DNA from 3 places in the Exiguobacterium sp. Helios genome. Region 3 is predicted to be linked to each of the others. Evidence: riboswitches for the same ligand, from Rfam matches in the RefSeq annotation. Region 3 holds a riboswitch; each other region holds the start of a gene.
What was found. A riboswitch is a leader RNA that binds a small molecule or an ion and turns the genes downstream of it on or off. The one in region 3 is predicted to bind lysine.
Positions count from the first base shown of each region.

Region 1: another riboswitch for lysine. It lies ahead of HNY42_RS03930 (aspartate kinase); the one in region 3 lies ahead of HNY42_RS02490 (amino acid permease).
Region 2: another riboswitch for lysine. It lies ahead of HNY42_RS00930 (Na+/H+ antiporter NhaC family protein); the one in region 3 lies ahead of HNY42_RS02490 (amino acid permease).

Region 1 is NZ_CP053557.1:753,453-761,891, forward strand. Features, by position in the region: gene HNY42_RS03900 (LCP family protein) at 1-222, shown strand, start outside; gene phnF (phosphonate metabolism transcriptional regulator PhnF) at 346-1,080, opposite strand; gene HNY42_RS03910 (alanyl-tRNA editing protein) at 1,209-2,360, shown strand; gene HNY42_RS03915 (GNAT family N-acetyltransferase) at 2,357-2,785, shown strand; gene HNY42_RS03920 (argininosuccinate synthase) at 2,906-4,111, shown strand; gene argH (argininosuccinate lyase) at 4,108-5,478, shown strand; lysine riboswitch at 5,549-5,726, shown strand; gene HNY42_RS03930 (aspartate kinase) at 5,840-7,039, shown strand; gene HNY42_RS03935 (aspartate-semialdehyde dehydrogenase) at 7,052-8,044, shown strand; gene dapA (4-hydroxy-tetrahydrodipicolinate synthase) at 8,064-8,439, shown strand, end outside.
Region 2 is NZ_CP053557.1:170,206-178,644, reverse strand. Features, by position in the region: gene HNY42_RS00945 (SDR family oxidoreductase) at 1-525, opposite strand, end outside; gene HNY42_RS00940 (hypothetical protein) at 672-1,544, shown strand; gene htpG (molecular chaperone HtpG) at 1,627-3,492, shown strand; gene HNY42_RS00930 (Na+/H+ antiporter NhaC family protein) at 3,574-5,157, opposite strand; lysine riboswitch at 5,263-5,438, opposite strand; gene HNY42_RS00920 (uracil-DNA glycosylase family protein) at 5,507-6,247, opposite strand; gene HNY42_RS00915 (heme oxygenase) at 6,395-6,727, opposite strand; gene HNY42_RS00910 (methyltransferase) at 6,813-7,445, shown strand; gene HNY42_RS00905 (ABC transporter ATP-binding protein) at 7,485-8,366, shown strand; gene HNY42_RS00900 (ABC transporter permease subunit) at 8,363-8,439, shown strand, end outside.
Region 3 is NZ_CP053557.1:449,482-457,920, reverse strand. Features, by position in the region: gene HNY42_RS02510 (branched-chain amino acid transporter BcaP) at 1-210, opposite strand, end outside; gene HNY42_RS02505 (DUF2252 domain-containing protein) at 443-1,732, opposite strand; gene msrA (peptide-methionine (S)-S-oxide reductase MsrA) at 1,800-2,747, opposite strand; gene HNY42_RS02495 (hypothetical protein) at 2,817-2,999, opposite strand; gene HNY42_RS02490 (amino acid permease) at 3,128-4,606, opposite strand; lysine riboswitch at 4,741-4,925, opposite strand; gene HNY42_RS02485 (MarR family winged helix-turn-helix transcriptional regulator) at 5,100-5,549, shown strand; gene HNY42_RS02480 (GGDEF domain-containing protein) at 5,739-6,830, shown strand; gene HNY42_RS02475 (TetR/AcrR family transcriptional regulator) at 6,872-7,501, opposite strand; gene HNY42_RS02470 (HlyD family secretion protein) at 7,697-8,353, shown strand; gene HNY42_RS02465 (DHA2 family efflux MFS transporter permease subunit) at 8,366-8,439, shown strand, end outside.

The DNA of each region.
Region 1 (8,439 bases), 300 kb from region 3:
TTTACGACGGCTTTACGTAATACGACAGAATACCAGCTCGCAGGTGAAGGATACATCGGCATCAGCGGGAAATGGGAATATCATCTGGACCCAAATCAACTTGATCGTGTCAAAGCCAATTTGACCAAGGCGATGCAAGGACAAGAAGTTTCACCCATAAAAGAAGAGACAAGCACACCGGAGGAAACGGATTCGCCGACAGTCGAGCAACCCGTTCAATAACTGTTTCAGACGGATGAACCTAAAAAAGCACACGTTTCAGATACTTTCTTGAAAAGTATCCTGAAATGTGTGCTTTTTTGCTCGAAAAAAAGAAAGTGGACTTCTCCTGACTTCAAATCAGACTCAGCGTTGCCTTTCCATTTCGACCGTGAACGTATACCGGTCGCCGCGATAAGCAGAGATGACATATTCAAACGGTTGATCGGTGGCAAGGAAAGTCAGCTGCTCGACGGACAACACCGGTGAACTGACCGACAGACCGAGATGTTGCGCTTCTTCTTTTGTCGCGAGGCGTGATTCGAAAGTCTGACTGGCACGGCCAAGGTTGAGTCCACTGGCTTCAGCAAAGGCATAAAGAGACGTGATAGCGACGTCCTGATTCAATCCCGGCAACAACTGTTCCGGGATGTAGACCGTTTCGAGCGCAAGCGGTTGTTCGTTTGCGATCCGTAACCGTTTTAATTCATAGATTTTGGCTCCTTCACGAATACCAAGTTTATTCGCGATTGTCATTTCAGCAGCAATCGTCTGGTAGGACAACAATTCACTTGCCGGTTCCAATCCAAGATGTTCCATCTCTTCAGAAAAACTGGTCAAACCAGACAGTTGCATGACGATTTTTTTATTGGCAACGAATGTACCGCGTCCTTTTTGACGAATCAGATAACCGGCGTTGACGAGGTTCGAGATGGCTTGACGGACAGTCATCCGGCTGATTTGATGGGCCTCGGCGAATTCGCGTTCTGAGGGAATCAAATCGCCCGGTTGTAATAGACCTTCTTCGATTTGTTGCTTTAAGGCAGCCTCAATTTGGTAGTAGATTGGAAGTGGTGAATTTTTATTGATGTGCTGAATCACGGCATTTCGTCCCTTCGCGGTCGATAGTCTTTCATCTAGTGTACTAGGAAATGAAGATGTCGACAAACGATTGTAAGTGATTTGTGTCATAATAGAAGCAAATTCAGTACAAAAAAGGTGGAATGAAGATGCGTTCAGAGCAAATTTATCCGGACGTCCGGACATTCGAATCAATCGTGACGGGTACGAAAGAAGAGCAGGGACACTGGGTGACGCTGCAACAAAGTTACTTTTATCCGGAGAGTGGGGGACAGCCTGCCGATCGGGGCACGCTGAACGGTATTCCCGTATTGGATGTTCAGCTTGAAGACGGACAGGTCTGGCATCGCCTCGAAAGTCCACTTCTTAAATCCGAAGTGCAAGGTGAAGTCGATGATGTCATTCGAACGGACCATGCAGCGCAACATACGGCGCAACACGTCATTTCTGCGATTCTTCAGGACGAGTTCCAAATCAAGACGATCAGCTTTCGGACCGGTACGGAAGAATCGACGCTTGATCTCGATTTTGACGCATGGGACGACGCCCTTCAAAGTCGACTGGAGGAACGGTTGCGGACGGTGATTCAAGCCAACCTCCTAATCACGGCGACAGAGTATACAGAAGAAGCGGCACTCCGGTTACCTTTACGAAAGACCCCTCAAGTAACCGGGAAAATCCGCGTCGTTCAAATCGGTGAACTCGATTACAGTGCCTGCGGAGGGACACATCTGGCCTTGACGTCGGAACTGGAACTGATTTTATTCACAGGACTGGAAAAGGTTCGAGGAAATATCCGCTTGGCATATGTAGCGAAAGACCGGGCATTTGGATTACTGACGACGGAACGACGTGTTTTAGCAGAAACGGCCCGTGCATTATCAGCTAAAAAAGATCAGGTTCATCTCGTCGTCGAGGAACTGAAACAGGAGCAGGTGCGTCTGAACCGTCAAATCGGACAGGCTGAAGATGCTCATGTCAAAGCGGTCTTAAAAGAACTTCTGGCGACGGACGAACCGGTCCTGACTGTGCGACATGATAAGGAAGACATCCGTTTCTCGGAAAAACTGCTGAAAGCCGTAGCCGAAGCAGGACGGACAGGATTCGTCTGGAACGAGACAGCTAAAAAATTATTCATGTGCAGTGCCGGTTCCATTCATCTCGGGCAATTTGCCAAAACTCATCTTAAGCAGTTTAATGGACGTGGCGGCGGAAGTGAAAACAATGCCCAGGCATTATTCCAAACGTATGAAGAGGCACAAGCTTATGTAGAAGCATTAAAGGAGGAATTACATACATGACAGTGATTCAAGTGAAAACAGCCGAACAGCAACAAGCAGTCCGAATGATCCGGGAACGGGTTTTCGTCGAGGAACAAGGGGTTCCCCGCCATTTGGAATATGATACACACGATGAAACAGCGATTCATCTGCTCGTCCTCGATGAGCAGAATCGTCCTGTCGCAACGGGGCGGACGCGTCCGTATGATGAGCAACGGATGAAGGTCGAACGCGTCGCGACACTTGCGGCGACAAGAGGAAAAGGATACGGTGGCGAACTGATGCAGGCGATGGAACGGATTGCTCGCCGTGAAGGGCGGACGATTTTGACACTCGGTGCCCAGGTCCAGGCAATGCCGTTTTATCAAGGGCTTGGTTATGCAATTGTTTCCGATGAATTTGACGATGCCGGCATCCCGCACCGGACGATGGAGAAAAAAATTTAACGCTGATTTTTTAAGAAATCCTGAAAAAAGGGTTTCTTTTTTTGAAAGTCTATGTATATATATAATTCATAGTGAATTTTTATACAGACAGATACAGTCGAATTCAAGGAGGAAATAAGAATGACAAAACAAAAATTGATTTTAGCGTATTCGGGTGGACTCGATACTTCAGTCGCCATCAAATGGTTGAGCAAGGATTATGACGTCGTCGCATTATGCATGGACGTCGGCGAAGGAAAAGATTTGTCAGTCATCAAAGAAAAAGCGTTACTTGTCGGAGCAATCGAATCCATCGTTCTTGATGTCAAAGACGAATTCGCAAATGACTTTGTTTTGCCGGCCCTTCAGTACGGTGCGCATTATGAAGGAGCCTATCCTCTGATTTCCGCCTTATCTCGTCCATTGATTGCTGAAAAACTGGTCGAAGTGGCTCATGCCCACGGTGCCACAGCAGTCGCCCACGGCTGTACCGGAAAAGGAAACGACCAAGTCCGGTTCGAAGTTTCGGTTGCAGCACTCGATCCGTCACTCGAAGTCATCGCGCCGGTTCGTGAATGGAAATGGTCACGTGAAGAAGAGATCGCTTATGCGAAAGAAAATGATGTGCCGATTCCAATCAATCTCGACAGTCCATATTCAATCGACATGAACTTATGGGGACGCAGTAATGAATGTGGCGTTCTTGAAAATCCATGGACAGAGCCACCGCAAGATGCCTATGCCCTGACAGTTGCACCGGAAGACGCGCCGGATCAAGCGGAAGAAGTCATCATCGGTTTTGAAGCAGGTGTCCCGGTTTCAATCAATGGTACAGCGTATCCGCTGGCAAAACTGATTACCGAACTGAATATTATCGCCGGTGCACATGGCGTCGGACGGATTGATCATGTCGAAAACCGTTTGGTCGGAATCAAGTCACGTGAAGTCTATGAGTGCCCGGGTGCAACGGTCTTACTGAAAGCACATGCAGCCCTTGAGACCATCACATTGACGAAAGATGTCGCACACTTTAAACCGATTCTCAGCAAACAATATGCAGAAACGATTTACAACGGATTGTTCCATGCTCCGCTGACGAAAGGGCTCAAGGCCTTCTTGACGGCAACGCAACAGGACGTGACCGGCGAAGTCCGTGTCAAACTCTATAAAGGGAATGCAACCGTTACAGGACGTCAGTCAGCCGTTTCATTGTACGACGAGAAACTCGCGACCTACACAAAAGAAGATGCCTTTGATCACGAAGCAGCGAAAGGATTCATTAAATTGCATGGTCTTGCGATTGCGACACATGCCAGTGTCCATCGTCAGGAAGGCGTGAAAAAATGACGAAACTATGGGGCGGACGTTTTACGGAAAGTGCTTCCGCTCAAGCGGAAGCCTTCGGCGCATCGATTTCATTTGATCAGAAATTAGCCGCCGTTGATTTGCAAGGGAGTCTTGCGCATGCACAGATGTTGTATGAACAAGGGATTCTTGAGAAAACCGAGTGGCAACAAATCGAAGCCGGGCTGAAACAGTTACAAACGACACTCGATCAGCACGTCTACACGACGGTTGACGAAGATATCCACATGAATCTTGAACGGTTGCTGACGGAACAGATTGGTCCCGTTGCCGGGAAGCTGCACACGGCGCGCAGTCGAAACGATCAGGTCGCGACTGATTTGCATCTCTGGATGGAACAACATGTTCTCGAACTCCTGACCAGCATCCGTAATCTGCAATCCGTCATTACGGAACAAGCGGAGCAACATGTCGAGACGGTCATGCCGGGTTACACCCATCTGCAGCGGGCACAGCCGATTTCACTGGCACATCACTTGCTCGCTTACTTTTGGATGTTTGAACGGGATGCCGATCGGTTGACGGATAACTTAAAGCGGATCCGGATGTCGCCGCTCGGTGCAGGGGCACTGGCGGGAACGACTTTCCCGATTGACCGGTTCAAGTCAGCCGAGCTGCTTGGTTTTGAACAGGTCTATCCGAATAGTCTGGATGCGGTCTCGGACCGGGACTTCGTCATCGAGTATCTCGGTATCGCCTCAACAGTGATGATGCACTTGTCACGCTTTTGCGAAGAAATCATCATCTGGGCTTCACAGGAGTTTTCATTCATCGAATTATCCGACGCGTTTTCAACGGGATCGAGTATGATGCCACAGAAAAAAAATCCGGATTTCGCAGAACTGATTCGCGGTAAAACAGGACGTGTCTATGGTAACCTGATGGGCTTCCTGACGACGATGAAGGCTCTTCCGCTCGCTTACAATAAAGATATGCAAGAAGATAAAGAGGGTGTCTTTGATACCGCTGATACGGTGTTACAATCCGTTCAAATTTTTACAGGCATGATCGAATCCGCTACGTTTAAGACAGAAGCGCTCAAGAAGGCGACGATGCAAGACTTCTCGAATGCAACGGAACTGGCAGATTATCTGGTCACAAAAGGGATTCCGTTCCGGGAAGCGCATGAAATCGTTGGGAAAGCCGTCCTACATTGTGTGCAGAGCGGATGTTTCTTAAAAGATTTGACGCTGTCGACGTATCAGACGTTCCATCCGGTCATTGCGGAAGATGTATATCCGTTGCTCGATCCGGTTCAAGCCGTCGCACGACGGGGAAGTTACGGCGGGACCGGTTTTACAGCCGTCCGGGAACAACTCACATTAGCGAAGAAGTACCTTGAAAAATGATAAAATTCAAAAAAAGTTTGGCAAATCACTGGATTTAACAAAAAATGTTTGCTATAACTGTAACTAACAACCGACAGATAGAGGCGCGGATGACATCAGTAGCAACACTTACAAAGGCAAGCATGCCAAGTGATGTGAAAGGGGAAATCCGCCGAAGTGAACAGGAAAATGCTTTTTCCTGATTGCTGGTACAACGGTTAAGATCCGTTGTACTGCCGAAACCCACGTTTCGGAGCGCTATCTTACGTAAAAGAACGAATGACACTGTCATCGTTTGTCCGATCGTGATAACGACGGGCCGTAGGAACGCTCCTACCGGCCCGTCGTTTTTTTCTGTTTCGGGACAAAAGGAGATAGGATTGTGACAACTGTACTTAAATTTGGTGGTAGTTCGGTTGCGACTGTCGAACAGATTCAGTCAATTGCGAATTATTTGAAGAATCGGACGGATCAAGGGGAGAAATTAGTCGTCGTCGTATCAGCGATGGGGAAAATGACGGATTCATTGATTGCCCAAGCACAAGCGATTACCGACCGGCCGGAACGGCGCGAACTGGATCGTCTGCTTGCAATCGGAGAAGAACAGACGATTTCGTTACTCAGCATCGCGCTGAATTCACTCGGGACAAAAGCCTTGTCGCAAACGGGAGCCCAAGCCGGCATCAGTACGATGGGGCTGCATACGAAAAGTAAAATCAAACAAATCGACGGTGAACTGCTCCGGAAAAAACTTGAAACCTACGATGTGATCATCGTCGCCGGTTTCCAAGGGGTCAATGAACTGGGGGATGTCACGACACTCGGACGCGGCGGATCAGATACGACAGCCGTTGCCTTAGCAGCCGTCCTTGATAAACGTTGTGAGATCTATACGGATGTTGACGGTGTCTATACGGCAGATCCACGGATTCATGCTGCAGCGCAGCCGATTCCGCACATTTCATACGATGAGATGATGGAAATGAGTGCTCTTGGCTCAAAAGTCATGGAGATGCGCAGTGTCGAACTCGGTAAAAAATACGGCGTCCACATCTTCGTCGGAAAAACACTAGAATCGAAAAGAGGGACTTGGATTATGGAGGCAACGGAAACGATGGAACAGAAAGCAGTAACGAGTGTCAGTGTGACGAAAAACGTCCTGACGGTATCAATCAAACACGTTCCACAGACGAATTCAGCGGTCGCGGATATCTTTGAACTGTTGTCAGGTCGCCACGTCAACATTGATATGATCAGTCAGACGACGTTTGACAGTGACATCTTCCTTTCCTTCTCTTGTCCGTTAGACGAAGAAGAGTTTTTGGAAGAGGCCTTGCAGGATATCATCAATCGTTTCCCGACCGTCAAAGTCGATCGTCATAACCAACATGCCAAATTATCGGTCGTCGGAATCGGCATGCGGGACGCAACCGGCGTCGCTTCGAAATTATTTGCGATTTTCCGGGCCGAAAACATCACGTTTTATCAGGTTACAACATCAGAGATCAGCATCTCATATACGATTGCCCAAGCTGACATCGAACGGACCGTCGCAGCAATTGCTCAAGCATTCGACCTGTAAGGAGGAAATCATATGTATCATGTCGCAGTCATTGGCGCAACCGGCGCCGTTGGTCAAAAAATGTTACAAGTCCTGGCGGAACTCGACTTTCCGGTTCGTCAGATTTCAGCGTACGCTTCAGCCCGTTCTGCCGGGAAAACCGTCCAGTTCAAAGGACAGGACGTCACGATTCAAGCATTATCGGAGCAGATTACGGAAGACGGCATCGATGTGGCGCTGTTTGCAGCAGGCGGCACCATCAGTGAGCAGTATGCACCGTTACTGGCTGCAGCAGGCACACTGGTCGTCGACAATTCAAGCGCCTTCCGGATGCAGGCCGATATCCCGCTTGTCGTACCGGAAGTGAATCCGCAAGCAATCGGACCAAATGACCGTTTGATTGCCAACCCGAACTGTTCGACGATTCAATCGGTCGTCGCCCTGGCGCCGCTTCAACAATTTGGTTTGAAACGTGTTAACTATACGACGTATCAAGCCGTGTCCGGTTCCGGTCAAAAAGGAATCGAGGATTTAGCCCGCGGCAGCCGCGGCGAAGAACCGGTCAATTATCCGCATCCGATTCACGATAACATTCTGCCGCATATCGATGTGTTCTTACCAGACGGTTACACGAAAGAAGAACAGAAAATGATTGACGAAACACGAAAAATCTTCCAGCTACCGGAGTTACCGGTCAGTGCGACATGTGTCCGGGTTCCGGTCACGAATTCGCATTCTGTCGCCATCAACGTGACATTCGAGCAGGAGACAAGCGTTGCCGCCATCCGTGCCTCATTAGCGGAAGCACCAGGCGTCATTCTCGTCGATGATGTCAGTCAAAACCAATATCCGATGCCGCTTGATGCAAGCGGAACAGATGACGTCTATGTCGGACGGATTCGTCAGGATAAAAGTCTTGCCAATACATTCCACATCTGGTGTGTCGCCGATAACATCCGTAAAGGGGCCGCTTCGAACGCTGTCCAGGTAGCGCGTCAAGCACTTGAAAGTTCAATCCATTCTTAAAAAACGGGGAGGAATCGATATGTTTAAAGGAGCAGGAACAGCACTGGCTACACCATTTACATCAACCGGTGAGCTGGATTTAGCGGTATTTGAACAACTGATCGAACAACAACTCGCAGCGAATATTCAAGCGTTAGTCGTCGGAGGGACGACCGGAGAAGGGTCAACGTTGACGAATGAAGAGTTTGAAACATTACTGGAAACGGCAGTCCGTGTGACAGCCGGACGTGTACCGGTCATTGCCGGGACCGGAACGAACAATACGGCACAGACGATTGAAAAAACACAGACGGCAGCCCGACTTGGTGCTGATGCGGCAATGCTTGTCACACCTTACTACAATAAGACATCACAAGCAGGACTCGTCGCCCACTTCACGGCGGTTGCGGATGCAG
Region 2 (8,439 bases), 280 kb from region 3:
GCGGGCATAATCAATTGCCATCGCCCGTGTGAAGTTGGCAATGCCGCCTTTTGCAGCATTGTAGCCGGAACGGTTCAAGTCGGCTGCACGCCCCGACATCGATGATGTATTGATGATGGATCCGCCGTTCTTCAGCATCAATGGAATGACGAATTTACTCGTTAAGAACGTTCCGCGTAAATCGACGGCGATGATTTGATCAAACAGTTCGATCGGGTATTCATGCACCTTTCCTCCCTGTTGATCAATTCCAGCATTGTTAAACAAGACGTCGACCGTTCCGTATGTAGACTCTAGATGGTCGGCGAGTTGTTTGACGCTGTCGACTTGTGAGACATCGACATGAACGGCTTCTGCCTTCCCGCCGGCTTCCTTGATTTTCTCTACCGTTGCTTGTGCTTTTTCAAGCTCGACGTCCGCGCAGACGACTGTCGCTCCCTGCTCGGCAAAGACAAGTGCCGTTGCCTGCCCGATTCCTGTCGCTGAGCCGGTAATGACGGCCACTTTGTTTTCAAGTCGTTTCATCAAAAATCTCCTCCTAAAAAATAATATCCGATGGTGTAGCTTACCTTACGAATCATTCCCTGCATCAATCGGGCTAAACCCATCGAACTGTCTAACGTTTTTAAGGAACGGGAATAACTCAAACAGGAAAGCGCAACACGAAAGGAATGAGAACGCTGACATCAGAACAACGGAAATCAGCAAAAAAACTCTTAACCGAAGCCGTTCAGCATCAAATCGAGTTAACGAATGGACCGATGAAAGAGGAATTGATAGAAAGAACGACACCTGTCTTATGGTTCGGTGATGCCGCAAAAAAGAGTTGGCTGACAGTGGCGACGAATCCGTCAGCCGGACAGTTTTTAAAAAAGGATGGAACGCTGCGGTTTGACTCGACCGGACCGTTCTTTTTACTGAATCCGGGCATGTCGTTGGAGGCATATCTGACAGACATCCACTTGGAACAAAGCATCCGTAAATTCAATGACTATTTTCAACAAAAGGATGTCTATAAAACATGGTTCGGAAAAGAACAGGGCGGGAAGCTGGAAGGGTTCTTAAACGGACTGGGTGCATCCTTGTATGATGGTTCTCTGCAGTCTGTCATTCACACGGACTTCTTTCCACTTCCGACGAAACGGTATATGGGAAAGATTTCGATGCGGCACGAACTGGAAGAAACCGTTTTTGGACAAACCTTTTTTTTGAAACTGGTGCCATTGTTTTCATTACACGGGATTATCTTGCTTGGACGGGAGCACACGGACCGTTTTCGGAAGCTTGATCCGAGTGTTGCGTGGCAAGAACCCGTTCCACTAACCGATTATCCGGATGCTGTCGTCGAATTTGGTTATTCGGCTGAACTGAATCTGCCGATTATCGGACTTCATTTTAAACCGAGCGAACAGTTCCTTGGTCTCGGCAGCCGCGTCGATGAAAATGGGCGAAGTCATGGGACATACGGCTCGGCGAATGGACTGCGGGAAATCGGAGAGCATGTCCGGAAAAAACTCGCTGAATTCTACCCAGTAGAGGATTGACAGTCGTTTTCATATCCGTAATAATGGAAATGAATTAGCACTCTATTGTATAGAGTGCTAAAAGTAAAAGGGGGTATCGAAAATGGAAACGAAACAATTTAAAGCCGAATCGAAACGATTGCTCGAAATGATGATTCATTCCATCTATACACACAAGGAAATCTTTTTACGTGAGTTGATTTCGAACGCCAGTGACGCCATCGATAAAATTTATTATAAAGCGTTGACGGACGAGACAATCACGTTCGACAAGGAAGCCTACAAAATTACGATTGAACCGAATAAAGAAACACGTCAACTGATTTTGCGCGATACGGGAATCGGGATGACAAAAGAAGAACTTGAAGAAAACCTCGGAACGATCGCGAAAAGCGGATCGCTCGCCTTTAAAGCGGAGAATGAATTAAAGGACGGCCATGACATCATCGGACAGTTCGGTGTTGGTTTCTATTCCGCCTTTATGGTCGCCGATACCGTTACGGTCGTGACGAAACCCTTTGGCAGTGATGTCGCCTACAAGTGGGAGTCACGCGGAGTCGACGGGTATACGATTGAAGAGGTCGAAAAAGAGACGGTCGGAACAGACATCACACTTCATATTAAAGCCAACGAAGAAGAAGAGAACTACGATGAATATTTAGAACCGTACCGCCTCCGGACCATCATCAAGAAATACTCCGACTTCATCCGCTATCCGATTGAGATGGCGGAGACGGAACAGCGTCCGGTCGACGGATCAGACGAAACTGAGTCCGTTACGGTCATGAAGACGGTCAACAGCATGGTGCCGATTTGGCGAAAAAACAAACGGGAGCTGACGGATGACGATTACCGCAACTTCTATCAGGAAAAACGATACGGATTTGACGCACCGATCAAACACATTCATATCAGTGCTGACGGAGCCGTCCGTTATCAGTCCATTTTGTTCATTCCCGAGCAACCGTCGTTTGATTATTATTCAAAAGAGTTCGAAAAAGGACTCGAACTGTATGCGAACGGTGTCTTAATCATGGAAAAATGCAGCGATCTCTTACCGGATCACTTCAGCTTCGTCAAAGGAATGGTCGATTCGGAAGACTTATCGCTCAACATTTCGCGTGAAATGTTGCAACACGACCGTCAGTTGAAGTTGATTGCGAAGAATATTCAAAGCAAGATCAAGACGCAGCTCGAAGCCTTGTTGCGTGACGACCGCGAAAAATATGAGACGTTTTACCAAGCATTCGGCCGTCAATTAAAGTTCGGTATCTATAACGATTACGGGATGCAAAAGGACACGGTGAAAGACCTTGTTCTGTTCCATTCGGCTAAAGAGAAAAAATTAGTGACGCTTGCAGAGTATGTCGCCGCGATGCCGGAAGATCAAAAGTATATCTATTACGCGTCAGGCGAAAGCACGGACCGGTTGGATAAGTTGCCGCAATCAGAGCTCGTGAAAGATAAAGGCTTCGATATTCTGTACTTTACGGAAGAAATCGATGAGTTTGCCATTCAAATGCTTCTTAACTATGAAGGAAAAGAGTTTAAGTCTGTCACGAGCAGCGACCTCGGAATTGAACAGACGGAACAGGCGGAAACGACCGAGACACAAGCCGAGATGTTTAAAGCGATGCAGGAGGTACTGGCAGGACAAGTCAAAGAAGTCAAAGCCTCGACCCGCTTAAAATCACATCCGGTCTGCTTTGCAACGGATGGTGCAGTATCGATCGAGATGGAGAAAATCCTCAAAGCGATGCCGAACAACCAGGACGTCGCCGCCGTCAAAATCCTGGAATTAAATACATCACATGATGTGTTCCGGGCGATTGAATCAGCGTACGTTGAAGACCGTCCGAAATTTGAGCGGTACACGAAGTTGATGTATCAACAAGCATTATTGATGGAGGGACTACCAATCGAAGATCCGGTCGCGTTTGCGAACGAAGTCTGCGCATTAATGGTCTGAAATTAAAAAAAATCGTATAAAGAAAGCCGGACCCGATGAATTCATCAGGTCCGGCTTTTTGGATGGTGTGTTTACTGCATCTTACTCCGAACGTAGCTGCGACGGGACTTCGCCGCGTCGTGACAGGACGTTCAGCATGACGAGGAAAATCACGAAGGCGATCAGGGCACCGATGAAGCCGAATAGGGACGAACCGGTGACACCGAGTACGAGATATCCGACAGCCGACGTCACTGCACCAATCAAGGCATATGGCAACTGGGTCGTGACGTGATCAATATGATGCGAACCGGCACCGGTCGAACTGAGAATCGTCGTATCGGAAATCGGTGAACAATGGTCCCCGAAGACAGATCCGGCAAGAACAGCAGCAAGTGTTGGTAACAACAGACTTGGATCAACCGCCATGATCAAATCGGCTCCGATCGGTAACATGATTCCGAACGTCCCCCAACTCGTTCCGGTCGAGAATGCCATGATACTGGCAATCAAGAATAGAAGGAACGGCAGATAAGAAGCGGGAATCGATTTGCTGATGAAACTTGCGAGATAATCCCCGGTCTTCATGTCACCGATGACCGCGATGATCGTCCAGGCAAACAACAGAATAACGACAGCGGGCCACATCGATTTCATGCCCGCCCAGATACTGATGCGGTAATCACGTGCCGGAATTTTCCGACCGATCATCATCAGGAACGCAACGACTAAACTGATGATGACACCAGAAACAAGTGAGCGCGTCACGTCTGTTGCTTCAAAGGCGCCGATTAACGAAAAAGGCCGATCGTCAGCCGCAAGTGCCTGGGCACCTGTCCAAAGAAGGGCTGTGATGGTCGCAATGACTAACACGACGATTGGAACAACCAAGTCACGGACTTTACCGCCATCGTGTTCCTTGACTTCTTCTGCCATCCCCATTGGTGTCCCTTTGTTGGCGTCAAACAATTCACCTTGTAAGGCCCGCAACTCGTGCGTCCGCATCGGTCCAACGGCAATTCCCGTATAGGCGATGTAGAGTGTCAGTAACAAAGCGAAGATGGCGTAGAAGTTTAACGGCACAATCATCAGGAACGCACTGAACGCCGAGTAATCAGTGATTGAATGGGTCGTCAAGATTCCTGCGATAATCGAGATGATGAAGGCACCCCAGCTCGATAATGGACTGATGACACAGACCGGTGCAGCGGTGGAATCGATGATATACGCCAGTTTGGCGCGCGAGACACCGCGACGATCCGTTAACGGACGACTGACATTTCCGACGGCCAGACTGTTAAAGTAATCATCGATGAAAATCAAAATACCTAATCCGAAAGCGGCAAGCCTTGCACCACGTGCCGTCTTGACATGTGTCGTCGCCCATTCGCCGAAAGCACGGGCACCGCCGGATGTTTGTATCAGTGTAGACAAGACACCGAGTAACAGTAAGAAAACGAGTAATAAGACATTCCATTCATTTAACGCACCGTCTGCCCAAAACAGACTGAAGATGTTTTTTCCGAGATAAACAACGGTATCCACCGGATTGAAGCTGTGAAGCAGTAAGGCACCAATCAAAATGCCGACACCAAGTGAAATGACGACTTTTCGTGTGACAATTGCTAAAACGATGGCAACGATTGCCGGGACAAGCGCAACGATAGAATCTGAATAGTTGACCATTGTTGTGGTTCCTCCTCCTTTTTTAGAAGATGAGACCCGTTGCACAGAAAAAAGCAAGGGCACCGGCAACAAAGCCGACACCCTTGCTGGATGCGTCTTTCTTAGCCGAATTGGAGCGCTCCATACAACATGCGTATGGCAATCGAACGGGTCTTTCCCGATTCGACCAGCATGGTCACGTCTGACACGTGACGATACTTCGGCGGCATCACCTTTCTTTGATCGTCTTCGTTGTCATCCTCAGACCAAATACTCATCAACACCGCGCCTCTACCTCATCGATAGAATAGTCATATTCTTTTTATAGGAAAATCTTATCCTATTTCTTTTAAAAAATTAAGGCTGTTTGTTAAGTATCGAAGTAGGAAGTTAACTGCTTCATCAAATAGTCTTTATTTTCTTCAAACTGTCGCTTCCGGTGTCCATTTGCACCAGAAGGATGCGGGAAACCAAATAATACAGTATGTTTTTTAATTCGTCCCTGATGAAGCAATGTCCGGACAGTTGACTCGACGACACGTCCGAACGGGACCAAAATGACAGGGGCGGGTAACTGATTCAATTCCGCTGCGAAGTGCTCATACGCGTAATGTTGCAGCAACGGTGTTCGGTCAATCTTTGGTTGATGTCCCGTATAATTTTTGTCCCGGTAAAAAACAGGATGTCTCAGAATCGAAGTCGTGTGCAACAGATTCTGATTTGCATGAAATAAGGTGGCTGTTGAAGGAATATTCAGCAGACGATTTAATTCGAGTTCATCTAACATTATTGTCAAATTACGCCGCATGGGACCGGCGAAACTGGCACTGTATTTGACGATTTTCGATGCTTCTTCGATTGTTGCACCATGGTGGAAGGCATCAGCCGCTTCTTCATAAGCAATGCGCATTTGTTCAAATCCTGGTGTGATGCCAATGAAGACTATTTTGGCAGAGCGATTGATATATTCTCCGATTGGTGAGTAGTAAACGGATAATTCCTGTTCCTGTTGTAATAGGAAACCGTCTGTGAACAAGTCCTGGCGCGTCAAGGACCGATCAATCGGTAAGGCGCGGATGGCCTGTTCAAAAATCGATAATGAATTCAGCATGATAAGTCCTCTCTCTTTCTGTATTGGACCTATGATAACAAATAATGGTATTACATACAATTTAAACCCATATCAATATAGTGAGGGGTCTCTTAAGAATAAAAAAACCTTGCGACCAAATTGGAGGCAAGGCGGTTCTGACATGAATTATAAAGAAGTTCGTTCTTTGACAGAAGCCACTTCATACGTGATGATTTCACTTCCAAGCATTGGAGATTCTTCTTGTTTGCCGTCTGACGGTGCCGGACGCTTATGTGACTCTTTAAAATCATCACTGTTCCGCCATACTTCAAAATCCTTCATGTCTTCCCAGTACATGTTGACGTTCATTTCATCGTGTTCTTCGAGACCTTGTGTCAGTAAAACTTCGACACGAACAAATCCCTTCATCGAGTCAAGACCACTCGGACGGGTAAAGCGTGGTGCGAGTGCTGCTGCCATTCCTTTTTTGACTTTAATCCGATTCGTAACAACGATCATTGGATAGTCCCCCTTATAGAATGAAATGCTTACATCCATAGTATAGTACGATGAAACCAACAATGCTTGAAAGAAGGAATCAAATATGAATGAAAAAGAGTACGAAGAACGGCTACGCATCGAGACGATTGATATTCAGCATCTTTATAATGCATTCAGCCATTATAACCGGTACGAACCGACGCCTTATGCAGCGCTGGAGGAATTATGTGCCGTCTATCCCTTCGATTATACGGATACGGTCATTGATTTCGGCTGCGGAAAAGGACGGTTGAACTTTTATCTGCATGATCGGTTTGATTGTTCCGTCATCGGTGTTGAGATGAATGGACAATTTTATGAAGATGCCCTTATGAATCAAGCAACTTACATGAAAAAGATGAAGCGACGTCAAGGCAGCATCCGTTTTGAACATACGTATGCGGAAGCTTATCCGATTCCGGATGATGTCACGAAATGTTACTTTTTTAATCCGTTTTCCGTCCAAATTTTCATGAAGGTTGTCGATCAAATCTTAGCATCCGTTGAACGGCGTCCGCGTCCGCTCGATTTGATTTTGTATTACCCGGCAGACGAATACCGGTATTATTTAGAGCATCAGACGATTTTCGAACAGGTGGAAGAAGTCCGTCTGAAAGAACTTTTCCAAAAAAATCACGACGAACGATTCGTGATTTATCGGGTGGATTTGTCCCAAGAAGTACCAAAACGGGTATAAGGTACTAACGGCAATCACCAGAAAAGTGAGGCGATTCGGATGATTCATTTGCAACACGTGACGAAAGAATTTGCGCCGAAACGAGGTTTATTTGATGTCAGTTTTACGGTCGAACCGGGTATGGTGTTCGGCTTTATCGGACCGAACGGAGCCGGGAAATCAACGGCAATCCGGCAATTGATGGGGCTGATTCAAGCAGACTCCGGTCATGCGACCATCGGTGGATATGACTGTTGGAACCAATCACAGGAGGTAAAACGAATTGTCGGTTATTTACCGGGTGAGATTAATTTACCGGGTGATTTTACGGGTGAACAGGTCCTGCATTTGATGCAGCAACTCCATCAAAGCAAACCGGAACGTCAATCGGCGTTGCTGGAACAGTTTCCCTTCGAAACGAAAACGAAAATCCGGAAGATGTCGAAAGGGATGAAACAAAAGTTGGCATTAGTCGGCTGCTTCATGAAGGATGCCCCGGTCTATCTGCTTGACGAACCGACCAGTGGACTTGATCCCTTGATGCAGGAACGTTTTTTAAGCTTGATTGACAACGAACGGCAACGCGGGAAAGCCATTTTGATGAGTTCACATCATTTTCCGGAGATGGAAAAATCGTGTGACCGGGCCGCATTGATTAAAGAAGGACGAATCATCATCGAGTCGGATATCCATGAGCTGGTCCGTTCGAGCCGAAAACAGTACACGATTGAATTTGGTCTCGAAGCACATGCTGAACGGTTTGCACTTCAAATTGGAAGTCAACGCGTTCAAAATCATGTTTCCTTTTTCACAAGCAACGAACGGACGTTGAATCAAATCATCCGTCTTTTAACCGAATATGATGTCCGGGCGATTCAAACTTCGGCAGATGACTTAGAGCATGTCTTCTTACATTATTATAGTGAGGAGGAATCACCATGATGACGATCATTTGGTCGTTACTCAAGCATAACGGGAAGCCGATCACGGCCTATGCAGTCGGGACGAGTCTGTA
Region 3 (8,439 bases):
ACAGGCAATGGCAGATAAAATGAATGAGACGATAAGACCAGGTCCTGCTGTCAATGCTCCTGTTCCGGTTAGGACGAAAATTCCCGTACCAATGATGGCGCCAATTCCTAAAAACGTTAAATCCATTGCGCCAAGATTTCGAGCAAGTCCATTGTTACGCTGACTCGCAGCAATCATAGCGGAAACATCTTTTTTCCGCGTCAAACTCATGATGATACTCCCCCTGTTGTGTGTTTAGTTCGAATTACAAAAAATGTTTTGCAATTACTTAATCCAAAATTTACGAAGTTTTCAGATAAATTGATATAGGTCATTAGACCCATTTGTAAATTGTGTTTCGCTTACATGTTTTTAAATGCATGAAAAAATCCCTTCTCAGCCCAGTATGAACTGGTATTCAGAAGGAATCTTTGTCTAAAAAAAAGCTCTTCGAAAATAGTGTTTAACGAGTAGCTAACCAACTTAAAAACACTTGGAAATCAAGCGTTGTCCGTGCTGCATAGGCACTCGACCACCGTTGAATTTGACGGGTGAATTCTGTATCCGATACCCCAATCGATTCGATGATGACGACGTCCGCATGATGGTTTAAGACATCAATCTCAATTCCTGCATCCATGTCGGCCCGTGCATGGATTTTGGCGGTAATTTGACCTTGAATCGAAAGGACGTTTTCGAGGTCATCCTGGCTTTTAATGTGTTTTGCTTTCAACTTTTTTTTGTATGGAGAGCGTTCCCTTACATAATATTCTTTCTCTTGCATCGTCACATAACCGAGATACGGATCCTCATGTGCCTGCATGGCCTTTTGTGACGTGATAATCCGGCGACCTTGGTGAACCGTCTCAACCTCCTGCAAATACACCGGGACAAACAAGGACGGCACAGAAGACTGGGCTTGCTTCATCTCAAGAATCAAGTCTTCATGCTCTCCCCCTTTTCCTTCGACTAAAATATAATACCGTTCAAGACCGATCGAAGCCGTTCCGCTGTCGAGTTTATAGACGATATCCTTAATGTCATAGAATCCGTCCTCTTGCCGATCTTCAGGATCAATCGTTGCGATATATTCCGGCCAAACGGCTTCAATTGCTGCATAAGTCGAGGCATCCAGCCGCTTCATATCCGGTAAATCAGTGAACTGACGTTGTCCATCGACGACAGTCGTCCGTTCTCCCAGTAATTCCGCCTTCTTTTTCTCTGCTTTTTTAATCAGTTTACGGATCGGACCTTTCGTGTTGTCGATCGTAAAGCAGACCTTGCTTGGATTTTTCCCTTTGGCATATTGGCGTAAGTCATCTAAGTAATGTTGAATGTAGGCTGCAATGGCCGGCTCTGCATCATACCCCGCTTCTTCCGCAAACAATTGGACGGAGACCGCCATCCGAATCAAATCGTACAGATAAGAACCGAGATACCCTTCGTCAAAGTCATTGACGTCATAAATGATTTCACCCTTGGCATTACCATGAACCCCAAAGTTTTCGAAATGGAGATCACCTTGAATCCAGGTCGGTGTCTCAGGGGGCGTATCAAATCCGAGCGGAATCCGTGTCACATCATAATAAAACAAATGTGAACTGCCGCGGAAAAAGAGAAACGGGCTGGTACTCATCTTTTGATACTTCGTTTGCCGTGCTGCTTCATCCAGTCCACGGACTTCATGATCGTAAAAATCCAGTACTTTCGCGATGGTCAGCTGTCGAATTTCTTCATAGACTTGTGTAAACATACAAAACCCTCCTTTTTCTAGAAAAAAGACAGCAAAACGAATCCGCTTTGCTGCCTGCCTGTTGACTTCATTCGAAGTGTTTTTTATATTCCCCATATCCTGCCGAATCAAGCTCTTCTACCGGAATAAACCGGAGTGCTGCCGAATTGATGCAGTAGCGGAGACCACCAAGCTCGGTCGGACCGTCATCAAAGATGTGACCAAGATGACTGTCTGCATTTGCGGAACGGACTTCTGTCCGTGTCATGCCGTGTGTCGTATCGAGTTCCACTTCCATCTTGTCCTCGGAAATCGGTTTGGCGAAGCTCGGCCATCCGCAGTTCGAGTTAAACTTATCTTTTGACGTAAAGAGCGGTGTCCCGTCGACGATATCAACATAAAGTCCCGGTCGTTCCTCATCCCAATATTCATTACGGAAAGCCGGTTCCGTCCCGTTTTCCTGCGTAACTTTATACTGAATCGGCGTCAGACGTTGTTTCAGTTCCTGTTCTTTGCCCTGATCCTTCCAGGCTTCCTTCACGAACTTGGCACGTCCCGATCCGACACTGTACATCTGATAACGGAACGGATTTTTTTTGTAATAATCCTGATGGTATTCTTCTGCCGGCCAAAACGGTTTTGCCGGACGGATGTCGACTGCTACAGGACGTGAAAAACGTCCAGAGGCGTCCAGCGCCGCTTTCGAACGTTCTGCGGCTTGCTTTTGTTCTTCATCGACATAAAAAATTGCCGGTTCGTACGATTGACCACGGTCATTGAACTGTCCGCCGCCGTCCGTCGGATCGATTTGCCGCCAAAAAATTTCAAGTAACTCATCGTATGAAATGACAGACGGATCATACGTCACTTCCACCGCTTCTAAATGTCCTGTCGTTTCAGAACAGACCTCTTTATAAGTCGGGTTTTCTGTATGACCACCTGTATAACCGGAAATGACTTGTTCGACGCCATCATATTTATGAAATGGCTTGACCATGCACCAAAAACAGCCACCTGCGAATATTGCTTTTGCCATCTAGCTTCCCCTCCTCTGTATAGGTCTATTTTAACGCGTTCCACGCCAGTACCCTACTATCTTGCTCAGTCACTCTTCAGGATTCGCTTTTAGACGGCGCATGACAAAATAAATCGCCGCAAACACTAAAATCAATCCACCGAGTGAATACCATATGTTATTCATACGGTACAGCATCTGATAGATGGCTAACGTCACAAGCAAAATCGCAATCGGGATGAATGCCCGTTTAAAGTGATACCAATAGTTCACTGAGGTCGCCTCCATTTTTCTTTTATCTTATACGATTTTTTACTGTTTGATATGCTTTTCTAGATTATTTCTTTTTCAACATCCATCAAAAAAAGCCGACTCCGTTTGAAACGGAATCGACTTTTACCTTACGAACGCGGATGTTTCGGGAATTCCATTTCTGAATAAGGAACGACCGATGTCCGGTTTTTAAATTTATGACCTAACCAGAAAGCAAGGAATAACGGAATACCGACATATGTCGCGGCGATTCCAACCCAATCAATTTGATCCGCGAGGAATGCGGCATAGTTTTGACCGACGATGACAAGGAAACAAAGTCCGAAGGCAAAGAGCGGTCCAAACGGGAAAGCGGGTGCAACGTACGGCAAGTCACTGAGTGAATGACCTTGTGCAAGGAATCCTTTACGGAAACGGTAATGGCTGATCGCGATACCGAGCCATGCTATGAAACCGGTCATCCCGGAAGCATTCAACAACCAGAGGTAGACCTGTCCGCCAAACATCGATGTCAGGAAGCAAAGTGCGCCGATTGCCCCAGTTGCGAGCAAGGCATTACGGGGAACACCGTTTTTCGAGACTTGTGCGAACATTTTCGGCGCGTCACCTTGGCGTGCCAATGTGTACAGCATCCGTGTCGATGCGTACATCCCGGAGTTCCCGGCTGATAAAACAGACGTCAGGATGACGGCGTTCATCAATGCTGCCGAGAACGCGAGACCGGCTTTTTCAAAAACAAGTGTGAACGGACTGACTGCTACATCGGTAATATCGTTTGAAACCAGGTTCGGACTTGTATACGGAATCAACATGCCGATGACAAAAATCGCAAATACATAAAAGAGAAGAATCCGCCAAAAGACTTGTTTAACAGCTTTCGGGACGTTTTTTTCCGGATCTTCGGATTCGCCTGCCGCGATTCCGACAAGTTCGGTTCCCTGGAAGCTGAAACCGGCGACCAAGATGATACCGATAACGGCTGGAATGCCTCCGACGAACGGTGCATCACCTAATGCAAAGTTTTTAAAGCCGACCGGCGCTTCTGATGTGAAGACACCAAAAATCATCGCGACTCCGACAATCAAGAAGATGATGACTGTGACGACCTTGATCATCGCGAACCAGTATTCGGCTTCACCGAATCCTTTAACGGAGAAGTAATTTAAACCAATCATCAGTAACAAGAAGATGGCACTGAAATAAAAACCTGGAACATCCGGGAACCAGTATGTCATGACGATTTGGGCCGCAACGAGTTCAACGGCAATCGTGACTGCCCAGTTGTACCAGTAGTTCCAACCGAGTGCAAAACCAAACGATGGATCAACGAACTTCGCACCGTAGGTCGAGAAGGAACCGGCGACCGGCATGTAAGCGGCCATCTCACCAAGGCTCGTCATTAAAAAGTACACCATCAATCCGACGACCGCATACGATAACAGGGCACCGCCCGGACCGGCAGCTGCAACGGACGCACCGGAGGCAATGAATAAACCGGTTCCGATGGCTCCGCCAATCGCAATCATCGACATGTGACGGGCTTGCAGACCGCGTTTTAATCCTTCTTCAGTTGAATCGAGTTTTCTTTGGGGTTGTAAAGTATTCATCTTATTCGCTTCTCTCTTTTTTAAATTTTTGAGAGGACACTTTTTGAATCGAAAAAAAACAAAAAGCGCCCTCACCTTCCAGAAGGAAGATGAGAACGCAACATAGTAAAAAGGATGCGCCCCATTCTACCGTCGTGAAAGATAGCTCCCCACAAGTCAGATCTGACCTGTGACAGTATTAGACCTGTTCGATCTAATCCCAATCGATCATCTTCAAAGCGATGATTGATTTCGGCAATTCTTCCTTTTCAGTCACCTCATCTGCCGCTTGACGACATCTGTGACTGTACTTATAAGAACTGCAACCTCCATCCCACTGGTTGAGTGAGAACTAATTAAGTTAGTTATAATTTCGTTATTACTTCGTCATGTTACACAAAACGTCTTCAAATTGTCAATTCTTTTTTTGAAATTCCCGCTATCCGTGGTAAAATTCCGTAATTTTTAGTACACTAAATTATAGAAGTTAACCGAGAGAAAGGATGTTGCTTGAATGCCACAAGAACGTGATCAACTGACCTATCGATTAGAGGAACAAATGCGGGTCATTCTCCGGACATTACGCCGCGAACTCAACCGACTGTTTGAAGGAACCGCGACGCGGAGTGAATTTTTCATTTTGCGCAGCCTGTCCGAAAATGGTCCCCAACGTCCGACTCTACTCGCAGAACAGTTTGAGCTTGCGACAAGTCAGGTAACGGCTTTGACTGATCGTCTGTATAAAGCCGGATTCGTCACGCGGACGCGTTCGACGGACGACAGAAGATCGATTGTTTTAGCATTGACGGCCGAAGGTGAAGCCGCTTTCCACGAACTTGAAATCGTCCGCCGGAAATATCTCCAAGACCGTTTTGGTACACTCACCGAAGAAGAGCTTCATGCGATGGTCCAAGTCTTCGATAAGATCCTTTTAACGATGGATGAAGAGGCTGTTTCTTCCTAAAAATTGTTTTAAAAAAATATTTATTTTTTTCGCTGACAAAGTTCACTTGACTGTGTACTTTGTCTTTTTTTTCGACTTGCCATGTTTCCCTAAACATTTTTCCATTTCTTGCCGTTATTAAAATGGGTATACTAGAACTATCTTATTGGAAATGCGTTTACGAGGAGCTGGGAGGATTTGTTGTCCATCATGAATAATTTCATCATCAATTTTTGTCTACTGTTTACAACGATCACTCTTTTGTTTCTACCTTTTCGAAATCACCCGCGGATTACACCGAACACGAATCTGAACATCCGACTCGTGTTAGGCTTCATCGCCGGATTGATTTCTGTACTCTTGATGTTCAACAGCATCCAGATCGATGTCGCCCGGATTGATTTACGAATTGTCCCCATCGTCATTGCCATGATGTTCGGCGGCTTACCTAGTGCACTCGTCACCGGCACCATGATTATCGCAACACGTTTTGCCCTGACGCCTGTCGAACAAATCGATGCTGCCATCCTGTCAACAATCGTCATCGCACTGTTCATCCTGACGATTGCCATCGTCCGGCGCTACATCCGGATGACCTTCTGGAACTTCGAACTGATGATCGGGATCGGTATTCTCTATTCGTTGCCGGCTATCTATCTATTGACGAGCAGTTGGACGACCTTCATCGAAATATCACTGGCTTACATATTTTTTAACCTGATTGCCGGTTTTGTGACCTATCACCTGTTGACAGAGTTGCGACGCCACTTTGAAAACATCCAGTATCAACAAAAGCTCGCCATGACGGATGCCTTGACGGGCCTCGCTAACCGGCGCCGGCTGGATGATTCCTTGTCCCTTGTCGGTTCAGCAGAAGACGGGTATTCGCTTGTCTTGATTGATATTGATTTCTTTAAGCACGTCAACGATACGTACGGTCATGATGCCGGAGACGATGTTTTACGGCAACTCGGTACGACATTAGCATCACTGGCACGGCCGGATGATTTAGTCGGGCGTTACGGGGGCGAAGAATTTTTAATCATTCTCCCGAATACATCACTCGTCGATGCGAAAAACATTGCTGAGCTTGCCCGGACGACGGTCGCACGAAATCTGTTCCCGACGACGGCGGTCCCTGACTTACAGATTACGATTTCGCTGGGTATTGCACATTCCAGCAGCTCGCATACGTCTCTTGAGGCTTTACAGCAGGCGGATAAGGCATTGTATCATTCGAAAGACAGCGGACGGAATCGGAGTACGAATTACACCAAAAAACTGGAACTCGAACAAGCCTGATAACTGCCCTTTCCCGTCACTCGGTGAAAGGGCAGTCTTTTTTAGGTATTCTTTTCTACTGTTCCAGCCGATTGTTCCGGAAAACCGATACTTTTGACTGTTCCGAAAACAATCATCCGGCTGAGCTGGTCCGCCATATAGGCCGCTGAATAAGGACGACCGTTTCGTAACCAGGAAATCAATAGTCCGAGCTGTCCACCGATCACGTAGTTCAATAATAAATCACGATCAACCAATTGGGTTTCATTGACGGCATGTGCTTCAAACACACGTTGATAGTTTTCTTTTAACGTATCCAAAAAGCGCGAAATGAACGTTTTTACCGGACCATTCAACAACATCGTCCGGTAAAATTGTTCATGTTGCTCAATATGGATGAAAAGCCGTTCGAAATAGCGGCTGACCCGTTCGAGCGATGGATAGTCCGGTGATGTGATTCCTTGAATCCGGATCGCTTCCACAAGAAGCCGCATATGATCGTCTACAATCTGATTCATCAAATCATATTTATCTGTAAAGTGTGCATAGAACGTCGATCGATTGACAGCCGCCCCATCCGTCAACATCTTGACTGTGATCGTTGAAAAAGGATGATGGTCAAGCAAACGAAACAATTCTTTTGTAATACGGTCACGTGACCGCTTTGGTCGTGGATCTTGCCCTGGATTCATCTACTGGAACCACCTTTTTTTGATATTGTATCCGTTCTCATCGACTTTTCCAACACTTTGTCGGAAATTGTCGGTTGTATGTTGATTCCTTCTCCATATAATTAACTATATTAACTACTCCTCCCCCAGAGGAGTAGTTTTTATGTTACGACTGGGGAACTCAGAGTACACGAAAGAAAGGATGCATTTCATATCATGAACATGAAAAAAGTATTATTGATTAACATTTTGACACTGGTTGTTTTAATCGGTGGAGGCGCGATCGGCTATTACTACTACGATCAGGCGACAAGTTATGTGAAAACAGACAATGCCAAGATCGACGGAAAAATGATTACAATCGCAAGTCCCGGTGCCGGTAAACTGACGGACTGGACAGCAAAAACAGGTCAAACGCTCGACAGTGACACAACGTTAGGTCACGTCATGATGGCACAAGCTGGTCAAAAACCGGTCAGCACGGCTGTCTCTATGCCAACTAAAGCAACGGTCGTTCAGTCGATGGCGACAGAAAACGGCGTCGTTGGTGCAGGAACACCACTTGCTTATGGTTTTAACTTAAATGAGCTTTGGGTAACAGCAAACGTCGAAGAAACAGAGATCGATGAAGTTAAAGTCGGACAAACCGTCGATGTTTACGTGGACAGCTATCCAGACACGACGTTATCCGGTGAAGTCGAACAAATCGGTATGACGACGGCTGGAACATTTTCGATGATGCCGTCTTCAAACGGAACGGCCAACTATACAAAAGTTGCGCAAGTCATTCCTGTAAAAGTTTCGCTTTCACAAGAAAAATCACTCGACATTCGACCTGGTATGAATGTGACCGTCCGCATTCATAAGGATTAAGGAGGGACGTCTATGTCTACGACCTTCCTCTTTGGATACATTGCCTTTATGGTTGTCACGATCATCGGTGTCAACCTGATTGTCCG